Regions from separate parts of the Shewanella sp. CAL98-MNA-CIBAN-0140 genome, predicted to be linked through region 1. Evidence: riboswitches for the same ligand, from Rfam matches in the RefSeq annotation. Region 1 holds a riboswitch; the other holds the start of a gene.

Region 1 (5,530 bases):
TAAAGTGCACGGTTTGCATTACATTATCGAAAATGCCAATGCTAGCGACGGTTTGTTGATTGTTGATGACGTATTTGACTCGGGGCGCAGTGTTGATGCGCTTATTGGTAAATTAAGAAAATTTATGCGTTTGAACATGCCAACCGATATTCGTATAGCATGTCCTTACTACAAACCCAAAAACACTAAAGTCGATCTAAAGCCAGATTATTTTATTCATTCATCTGAAGATTGGTTAGTGTTCCCACATGAAGTGTCTGGTTTAAACCCACAAGAAATTGCTGAAGGTAAAACTGACTTTAAAAATATCCAAGATCTGTTTTTATAAGCCTAGCGTTGCAGCCATTTTAGGCGTTGATAACAACGAATTCATGTATAACTTTATGTAAAGTTTGCTAAAGTATACCGCTATTTGAATGCGTCAACATACTTATGTCAATGCGACAATATTAGTATGCTGGCGCACTTTTTTTATCCGAATTAATGCGAAATTTAGTTAACATTATGGTTACTGTAGAATTGTTTACACCTGAGGCACCCGTAAAACGTCGATTAGAACTATTAGCGCCTGCTAAAAATGCTGATTACGGCATTGAGGCTATTCGCCATGGTGCTGATGCGGTTTATATTGGTGGTCCTGCCTTTGGCGCGCGCCATAATGCTGGTAACAGTGTTGAAGACATTGCTCGTTTGGCAGAATTTGCTCATCGTTATCATGCTCAGGTTTTTGTGGCGTTAAATACCATTTTAATGGATGACGAACTTGATAAAGCCCAAAAGCTTATTTGGCGGCTTTATGAAGCGGGGGTTGATGCCTTGATTGTTCAAGACATGGGTGTTTTACAATTTGATCTGCCGCCTATTGCGTTGCATGCCAGTACGCAAACGGATAACCGCAGCCCTGAAAAAACGGTCTTTTTAGAGCAAGTTGGTTTTTCGCAAGTCGTATTAGCCCGTGAGCTCAATATCCCACAAATTCGCGATATTGCTGCTAGCACAAAAATGAAGTTAGAGTTCTTTATTCACGGCGCATTATGTGTCAGTTATAGCGGTTTATGTAATTTGAGCCATGCGTATTCTAATCGCAGTGCTAATCGCGGTGAATGTTCACAGATGTGTCGGTTACCGTGCAATTTGACCACTCGCGAAGGTGACGTCTTAGCTGAAAATCAGCACTTATTATCATTAAAAGACAATAACCAGACCGATAATTTAGAAGCGTTAATTGATGCTGGTATTAGTTCGTTTAAAATTGAAGGCCGCTTAAAAGATATTACTTACCTTAAAAATATCACCGCTCATTATCGTCAGCAACTTGATGCGATTATGGCTAAACGTGATGATGTAGAATCAATTTCTCATGGTCGTTGCACGTTTAACTTTATCCCCGATCCTGATAAAAGTTTTAACCGTGGTAAAACGGATTATTTTGTTAATGAACGTACTGAGGCCATTGAGCATTTTAGTTCGCCTAAGTTCATTGGTGAAAAAGTGGGCCGTATCACCGAAGTGGGTAAAGACTTTATTAAAATCGATACCCGTGAAAGTGGCAAAGACATTCACTTTAATAATGGTGATGGCCTCTGTTTTTTTGTTGAACACTACGAAACCCAACGTTTGTCTGACGATAAACTCTCTGGCGTGCGCATCAACCGTGCTGAAGGGAATGTCTTGCATTTAACCGAGGTACCCAAAGATCTTAAAATTGGGGTGATGATGTTCCGTAACTTTGACCATAAGTTCGAAGCTAGCCTTAACAAAGATTCTGCTAGCCGTAAAATGACTGTCGATATGCAATTTTTTGATACCGATGACGGGGTGGGATTAACGATTACAGATCGGCATAATATCAGTGCGACAGTCATGTTAGCGTGCGATAAAGCCCCCGCTAATGACCAAGTCAAGACCGCCGAAAATCTGAAAAAACAATTCAGTAAACTTGGCAGCAGTGACTTTGTATTGAACAAGGTTAATTTACTCACGCAGCAGATGTGGTTTTTACCCGTCTCGGTTGTTAATGAGTTACGCCGCGATGCCGTTAGTGCATTAATGACGGCAAGAGTTGCCAGTTACCAACGACCAGAGCGCTGGGTGCATGATAAAACAGCACGTTTCCCGCAAAAAGCACTGAGCTTTTTATCTAATGTGGCGAATGAAAAAGCGAAATCTTTTTACCATCAACATGGGGTGATTCAAATTGAAGACACCTATGAGAAAAATAACGTTTTGCATGATGCTCCGTTAATGGTCACTAAACATTGTCTGCGTTACAGTTTTAATTTATGCCCGAAAGAAGTTGAAGGTATTAAAGCGGATCCTATGTTTTTAGAGGTAGGTAAAGATAAATTGAAATTGATTTTTGACTGCCATAAATGTGAAATGATGATTGTTGGCTCCAACCAATTAGTGAAACAATAATGGCGCCACAGCGTGATTTTAACCATCATTGTTTTTCCGCTGGCAGTATTAAGCTTGCCATTGGGTTAGTTTTTCAAATAAGCTGCAAAAATAACCATTAAATAGCTGCCCAAACTCGTGTGTTTCGAGTACACTGCGCGGCTGAAATTTCATGGGTTTTAGCCTGTGATACCTTAAGTAGGAAAGAATAGATTATGAGCGATAGCAAAAAGTATGCTTTACGTGTTATTCAAATTGAAAACACCTGGAAAACTGAAATCACTCGTCGTATGACATCGACTAAAACCATAGTATCAAAAAGCCAAGATGGTTTTGCATCAGAAGCAGAAGCCATTGTATGGGGCGAGCAAGCACTGCAAGGTTTTTTATCTAAGCAAGCTGATCGTAACCAGCGTAAAACTGAGAAGCACCTTAAAGCTAAAAGCTTAGCGGCTGCTATTGCTGCTGAATCGGCCATCGACGAAGAAGAGCTGTTCGATGCTGAAGATGAAGACGAAGACGAGCTTAACTAATATTTTACCCACTATGTATAGGTTATAGATAAGTTTCAATTTTTGTATGTTCAGGATAGGACGTACTAAATTAGCATGATTTTTGATCAACTTATCTCTATCTTGACCAAATAAGGATTCATTTGGATGAACAAGATTGCTGCAATTATAGGCTGCTCGGGGTGTTTAGGAATAATGTTCCTGTTCCCCAGTAGTGCATCTGCTACCCCTCCAGCACAGATGGCATTTGGCGACGTTGATAAGTCATCAGGTGTTATGGTGATGTCTGATGATGTCCAGAAACTCATAACCTTGTCTGCAAAGTTCGGCTTTTTACCGCCATTAGATTGGAAACTTGCATTCAGTGATAAACGTGGCGACATGACGATGGCTGAGTTTATTCCAACCCATGAGTCATTAAATGACTGGTCTAGTTTAGTCTGCATGCAGGGGTTCAAAGGGTTAGCCAATGATGTTGAGCCGGAACGCTTTTTAGATTCAATGGCGGCGACTTATCAACAACATTGCCAAGGGGAAATTGTTTATCAACAGCTTGGCAGTTCTGAAGTTGACGGGCTCGAAGCGGTACATGGTTTATTAGGCTGCACCAGTATGCCTAATATTCATGACACTTCAGCAGTGGAAGATGTGTCCTATATCAGCCGTCCACAAGGCGAAATGGGCTATTTTTCTGTAATAAGTGATGACGAAAATGTCTACCTAATCCATAAATCTATTCGAACAGACGTGTTTACTACCGAAACGACTCCTATCACTATCGATAATTATCGTGACTTCATGACGTATCCCTAGCGTCGAATCCTAGCGCGGCGTCATGTGGTTGATAACCCTCTTAGGTGCCACTAACCAACAAGTTGACTGTTCTACATGCTGAATAATCTGCAGGTTACTCTTTTGTTGGTATCAAGTTCACCTTTAGATCCGTTATAATCTCTGCGTTATTATTTTATGATGTCAGCAATAATTAAACGGTACTATGGTACTAAATGCTAATGCTGGCATAACGAAACAGATATTTTTAATGATGGGTTGAACCTCAACTCACGTTATTTCAAGCGTTAACCTCAACTCGGCTTATTAGCCCGGGTTGAGATTAGTTAGTCAATCTTTACGGTGCTTGCAGTGGATCGATAGACCAAAGCAAGATAATCGGGAAACCAGTGTAAATCTGGTACTGCCCCCGCAACGGTGATTGGTGAGAGTCAGGTGCGCAACAGGGTTGCGTTAATCATCTAGACTCGCGCGGGTTATGCCATCGGTATAACGCCACAACCTCAGTCCGGAGACCGGCCTTAAAGGTGATTTCGATGATTTCGGTGGGCAGATCTCGAAATGTGATGTGATACTGCTTGTTGACTTATTCTGACGATTTTTTCTGTAGATTAGGGCGACAGTGGTTATCTATATTACGGCGCTATTGCCCCATTTTTCCTTTCAGGAGTTAAAGGTAAATGGGTACTAAACCAACAAAAATTGCACTGCTATTAAGTGCTGTCTTCAGTGTGGCAACGGTTAATGCTATTGCGGCAGAGTCAACCGATACATCCCCCGGGTCTTCAGCTATCAGCATGGATGAAACCATTGTGGTCATTGGGCGTAATCTTGCCAATCCACTAAACATTGCGGCCAACGTCAATGTTATTGATGCCGCCGATATTCAAATGAGCGGAGTCACCAATTTAACCGATTTATTACGTGGACAGTCTGGCATTCAGGTGTCGGATAATAATTCGGGTAGCGTATTTTCTATGCGCGGATTTTCTGCATCACAAGCGGCCAACAACACGCTGATTTTAGTTGATGGACGCAGATTGAATAATATTGATATTGCTGCGCCGAGTATTGAATCCATTCCGCTTAACTTAGTTGAGCGGGTTGAGATTTTATCCGGTAGTGCAGGGGTGTTGTATGGTGACCAAGCGGTTGGCGGCGTTATCAACATCATTACTAAGGCACCAACAGAAACCAGTGGTGGCTTACAAGTCAGTGGCGGCAGTTTTGATACCTATGAAGCTAAAGGCGATATTTCAGGTTCCATTAACGACGAATGGCGTTATTTTTTAGCGGCAAGCTATAAAGAAAGCGACAATTACCGCGACAATAATGATAATGAAACCGGATCTATTTTAGGTCGTGTACAGTATCAAACCGCTAACGAAGATTTTTATGTTGAAGTTAATTATTTTGATAACGATCGTAAAACGCCGGGTGCACTCACGTTAGCACAATATGAGGCCGATCCACGCCAAGCCGCGGCTTTTTCTGAGGGCGAATACTCTCATGAAATGAGCACCGCACTGCGAAGTGGTTATCAATATCAGTTAAATAATATTTGGGCCTTAGGCGCGGATTTAACCTATTCAGACTCGTTAACGACCAGCGTGTTGTTCGGCGGTGCAGGGCGAATTGAACGTGAATTATTGAGTTTTTCACCTAAAGCTAGCGCCAATTATCATTTAGATCGCGGTGATTTAAATTTTGTTGCAGGTATTGATGTCAGCAAAGGTGAAGCCGATTTTGATACGCTTTATATTCAACGTAATAATGAACAACAACAAAGCAGCGCCTATGTGCAAGCATCGGTACCTATTTCGCCGACA
Region 2 (5,530 bases), on a different contig from region 1:
GCTGAGATTCGATGAGCGCAAAGTCACGCCAGCGGCGTTAAAGCAAACCATCGTGGCCTCTACCAGCGACGGCAGCGTGGTCCGACTCGGCGATATTGCCACCGTGACTGACCGATTTGAACTCGATGAAGAGCACATCTTTTTCAACGGGCAGCACGCCGCCATACTCAAGGTGAAGAAGAACAAAGCCGATGATGCCTTAAGAATAAAACAGAAAGTAAGCCGTTTTATCGAGCAAGAGCGTTTACGTGTGCCCGATGGCGTGAATTTGACCTTGACCAACGATCTCTCGTCGCTGCTTAAAGATCGTCTGGATATGATGTTAACCAATGGCTGGCAAGGGATCATCCTAGTCTTCTTTAGCATGTGGTTATTTTTCTCTTTGCGTTACTCTTTTTGGGTATCGGCAGGTCTTCCGGTTGCCTTTTTAGGCGGCATCTATTTGATGAGTCTCTTTGGCGTCTCTATTAACATCATGAGTTTAGTCGGTTTGCTTATGGCCATCGGGATCATGATGGATGATGCCATCGTTATCGCCGAGTCTATCGCCTCCCATGTCGACCGGGGCTTAGCGCCACATGATGCCGTGGTTCAAGGGGTTAAAAAGGTTGCCCCAGGAGTGGTCTCCTCATTTCTAACCACCATTTTAATCTTCAGTAGCTTACTTGGGCTCGATGGTCAGATGGGCGCCGTACTCTCAGCTATCCCGACGGTGCTGATTATGGTGCTCAGTATCAGTTTGATTGAGGCATTTTTAATCTTGCCCAACCATTTAAACCATTCATTAAGCCATGTCCCCAAGAAAGCGCCTAGGCCTGAGCTTAAATTTAAGCGAGATTTCTTAGCCGCATTCGAAACGTTTCGTAATACGACACTCGTTAATGCGGTTAGGTTTGTGGTGCATTGGCGCTACGCCAGCGTTGGCATAACCTTAGGTATCTTGCTCTCATCTGTGGCGCTGGTTGCCGGTGGCGTGTTGAAATTCTTGCCCTTTCCGGAACTTGATGGTGATATCGCCGAAGTGAGAATTATCCTGCCACCTGGCAGCCCATTGAGTTCGACTCAGGAGGTTGTCGAACAAGTGATCCTCAGTGCTAAAGAGACGGCTGCTCGCTATACCCAAGACGTGGAAGAGGGCGTTGAGCTTATTGAAGATATTACCGCACAGTTTAATTTTAATGCCGATGCGGGCGAGAAAGGGCCTCATGTGGCGACGGTTAGGTTAGATCTCTTGTCGGCCGAAACTCGAAATACGCTAATAGAAGATTTTATCGAAGATTGGCGCGACGGTACGGTTGAGCTGGCAGCCCCCTTGTCTATGGTCTTTAAGCAGCCAACGATGGGGCCTGCGGGTCGTGATATCGAGGTTCGCCTGCTAGGTGATGATCTGGATATGCTAAAGCAGGCCTCGGTGTCGCTGCAATCTTATCTTGTCAGGTTCGATGGTATCAACGGTATTCTCGATGATATGCGTCCGGGGAAAGAGGAAATTAAGGTCAGTCTGAGGCCCGGAGCGGAAGTCTTCGGCATCGATGGTCAGTTGGTCGCCAATCAACTGCGCAGTGCTTTCTTTGGCCAACGGGCCGATGAGATCCAAATTGGGCCCGAGAATATCGAAATTGAAGTTAGGCTGAATAAGGAGCAAGCAGGCGATCTTCATGCATTGGCTAACTTTCCCATTATGTTAGCCAATGGGGAGCAGTTGCCTCTGTCGGCGATCGCCAAATTAGAGCATCAACGATCTTATGTCCGTATTCAGCGGATCAATAGCCAACGTTCGGTTACCGTGATGGCCGATGTTGACAACCGCAAGGGTAATTCCACCGAAACATTAGCTAAGATAAAATCCGATTGGCTGCCGCAAGCCACTGAAGATTATCCTGGGGTTAAGGTCGACTTCGAAGGCTCGGCAAAAGAGACTGCGAAGACGGGCGCCTCTCTTGGTAAGGGATTCCTTATCGGAATATTTGGACTTTTTGTCATACTCAGTTTTCAATTCAGGAGTTACCTCGAGCCTGTGGTGGTGATGTTGGCAATACCCTTGTCTTTGATAGGCGTGCTTTGGGGGCATGTGCTACTTGGCTATAACCTATCTATGCCATCGATTATGGGCTTTATCTCCCTTGCAGGCATAGTCGTCAATGACTCTATCTTGCTGGTGCAATATATACGTCATCATGTCGATGAAGGTGATAGCGTTCATGAAGCAGTTGTAAGTGCCAGTCGGGAACGATTTAGGGCGGTATTTTTAACGTCGCTGACGACGGCAGCAGGTCTGTTACCCCTATTGCTCGAAACGAGTCTTCAGGCGCAAGTAGTACAGCCCTTGGTTGTCTCAATCGTATTCGGGATCTTTGCCTCTACCTTGATGGTGTTATTTATTATTCCTTGTGCCTACGCGATTTTGGCTGACTTTGGCTTGGTGAAGAAACATCAAAAAATTTAGCGAGAGGGAGTAAATTACTGCCATTATCTTGTAATGGCAGTGGTCAGATACCCAAACGACCTCGACATGCAGGAGCCAGCATGTCGAGAAGTGACTGCGTTCAAGGTCGTTAATTACTCCTGCATAAACGAGATTGCCATCTTCTGTGGTGGTCTTGGTAACATAGCCGTACTCGTTAACCTCAGCGCAGGAGATAACGGCTTATCCAACAGTCCTTTATCCCGCTAACTGCGTTGCATTAACTTGCAATAGGCTCGCTATTGACGGGTCAATGCGCCTTGTTAGTCAAACAAATGACCCGTTTGAGATGAAATAAGCTGCTCACGTTGGCAATTGCCCCGGTGCGTTATTGGTGACTCACGGTGGCATGATGCGCTGCTTAATGGAATATGTGCTTAAGGCTGGCCAATGTAGCGGATTATTCGCTAACCTAGCGATCCCCTATGCTGCTATTATGGTGCTCGATATCTATTGGCTTGATATATATTGGCTTGACGATATTGATAAGCTTGACTGTTTTCAATCTGTTGTAATGGATAGCAAGGTAGCTAAAGTGAGCATTACATAGGCTTAACGCGTCATATTGATAGTCATAGAATTATCACCATAACGTTATATTAATAGCTTAATAATCATATTGTTATAATCGAAGCATCATATTAATAGCTTAATAACCATAGCTTAATAACCATAGCTTAATAACCATAGCGTTATAATCGACTCATCAGAACCATAGCGCCATAATCATAGTGCCTTTCAAGGTATTGGGAATTGGGATAAGCCCAAACTGTACCCGCAACTGTAGATGGACCAATTAACCATTGGTGCATAAGTCAGATACCAGCTTTGAATTGCCTCAATATCCATGCCTAAGCGGGTGACTTAGGGGAGTTTTTAAATAGATGTATGTGTTAATTAATTGGACATGGCGAGGTCATTTACATGTCTGAATCAGTATTGGATGTCAATCATCTCTTTTGGCAAGTCGATAATAAAACCATTCTAGCTGATATTCATTTCAGTTTGCCTAGAGGCCAAATGCTAGGGCTCATTGGCCCCAATGGTGCGGGTAAGTCGAGTCTGTTACGTTGCTTGTATCGTTATATTGAGCCAACTAGCGGCGATATTGAAATTTTTTCCAAACCCATCAGTGGTTTTTCCTCTAAATCGTTAGCGCAGAGTATTGCTGTGGTGCAACAAGATACCCCGCATTATTTTGATATGACTACTGAGCAGTTAGTGACAATGGGGCTAACACCGCATAAAAACTTGTTTGACCCCAACACAGCGCAAGACCGAGAACGTATTTTAAGTGCATTAACCAAAGTGGGATTGCAGCAAAAAGCGCAGCAACAGTATGAGCTATTATCTGGTGGTGAAAAACAACGTGCACTAATTGCCCGAGCCATTGTGCAACAGCCACATATTCTTATATTAGATGAACCTACCAATCATTTAGATATTCGTTATCAAATTCAAATCCTTGAACTCGTCGTATCACTAGGGATCAGTGTCATTGCTTCTATACATGACCTGAATTTAGCCAGTGCGATGTGCGATAAATTACTGCTACTCGACCAAGGGCGGTTAATTGCTAAAGGTACCCCAACAGAAGTACTCACCGAGCGGCAAATTAGTGAGGTGTTTGGCGTTTGCTGCCACGTCAATGATCATCCACAACATGGTAACCCCCTCATCAGTTATTTCTATGGTTACCAGGCAAGCAAGAAAGGATGCTCTGATCATGATTGATGCATCGCAACGTCGGTATTATGTGTGTTTCAGTTTGTTGGTATTTGCCACGCTACTTACCCCTATTTTTGCGGCCAGTTTTGGTGCAGCCAATATTGATCTTAATGACGTATTGATCATTTTCAATACTTTATGGGGGGGTGACATACCGAGTTCTATTGATGGCAGTGAGCATGCTATCGAGTTGAGCCAACGTATTGTGCTTGAATTACGCTTGCCGCGGATTTTGTTAGCCTTTGTGGCTGGTGCTGGCTTGTCTATCGCGGGCAGCGTATTGCAAACCGTGACCCGTAATCCGCTAGCCGACCCTTACTTATTTGGCATTAGCTCTGGGGCGTCATTTGGTGCTGTGTTGGTGGTGTCATTATTCAGCCAAACAGGCTTGTTTGCGGAGATATTTTCAGGCGCATTGTCGATAAAACCAAGCTTTACGGCACAACCTTGGTGGTCTTGGTCGACATTAAGCATCCCGATTGGGGCATTTATTGGCGCCAGTTTATCGGTATTGATTGTGTTTATATTGTCGGCTTCTGGTCAAAGTAGTCAAGTTGAACGTATGTTGTTGTCTGGTGTGGCGACCTCGTTTCTGTTCGGCGCACTAACTAGTTTGCTGTTGTATTTCTCTAGCCCACAGGCTGCGGCATCAGTGTTATTTTGGAGCTTAGGCAGTTTTGCCAAAGCCAGTTGGTCTAATTTACTATTACCCAGTGTGACGGTTGGTATTAGTTTGTTAATTATGTTGGCGTTTAGACGGCAAATTATGGCGCTAAAAGCGGGTGATGAAACCGCTCACACCTTAGGCATTAATGTCGCTAAATTGCGTTTAAGTATGTTGTTACTGTGTTCACTGATCACCGCGATGTTGGTGGCGACGTGTGGGGGCATTGGTTTTGTGGGGTTGATGATCCCGCACACGGTTAGGCTATTGTTTTCCGGACGTCAGCCGCTGATCTTAACCGCGATGTTGGGGGGATTATTTATGGTGTGGATTGACGTGATAGCGCGATGTATTTTATCGAACCAAGAATTGCCTGTCGGTATTATCACTGCCGCTTTGGGCAGTGTATTTTTCTTGTTTATTTTGCGTCAACGCCGTTAACAGATCTTATTGACTGACAAGTGTCGTTAAGTCGGTTTTGAGCTTGAGATAATTGATTGCCCGATATTATAGCCGCTAACGGGCTAAGCCAATGTTATTGTTCAACGTTTAGGCGCAGGTGCTCAGGCGATACATTTAGCGCCGGCAATGGGCTTGAAAAAGTCGCCTAAGGCTTAGAGCATACTCGTCAGCGGGTGCACGTCTTGTTGGTGCTGGTTGCAATGTCATTGCTT

Evidence for each region. Region 1 has a riboswitch for cobalamin ahead of AAEY93_RS07150 (TonB-dependent receptor). Riboswitches for the same ligand answer to the same signal wherever they lie in the genome.
Region 2: another riboswitch for cobalamin. It lies ahead of AAEY93_RS15100 (ABC transporter ATP-binding protein); the one in region 1 lies ahead of AAEY93_RS07150 (TonB-dependent receptor).

The regions. Positions count from the first base shown of each region.
Region 1 is NZ_JBEOPI010000010.1:50,524-56,053, reverse strand. It holds gene AAEY93_RS07170 (phosphoribosyltransferase) at 1-328, shown strand, start outside; gene AAEY93_RS07165 (peptidase U32 family protein) at 505-2,418, shown strand; gene AAEY93_RS07160 (DUF3622 domain-containing protein) at 2,613-2,930, shown strand; gene AAEY93_RS07155 (hypothetical protein) at 3,057-3,722, shown strand; cobalamin riboswitch at 4,025-4,239, shown strand; gene AAEY93_RS07150 (TonB-dependent receptor) at 4,382-5,530, shown strand, end outside.
Region 2 is NZ_JBEOPI010000030.1:7,659-13,188, forward strand. It holds gene AAEY93_RS15090 (efflux RND transporter permease subunit) at 1-2,446, shown strand, start outside; gene AAEY93_RS15095 (hypothetical protein) at 2,796-3,014, shown strand; cobalamin riboswitch at 3,189-3,309, shown strand; gene AAEY93_RS15100 (ABC transporter ATP-binding protein) at 3,389-4,198, shown strand; gene AAEY93_RS15105 (FecCD family ABC transporter permease) at 4,191-5,297, shown strand.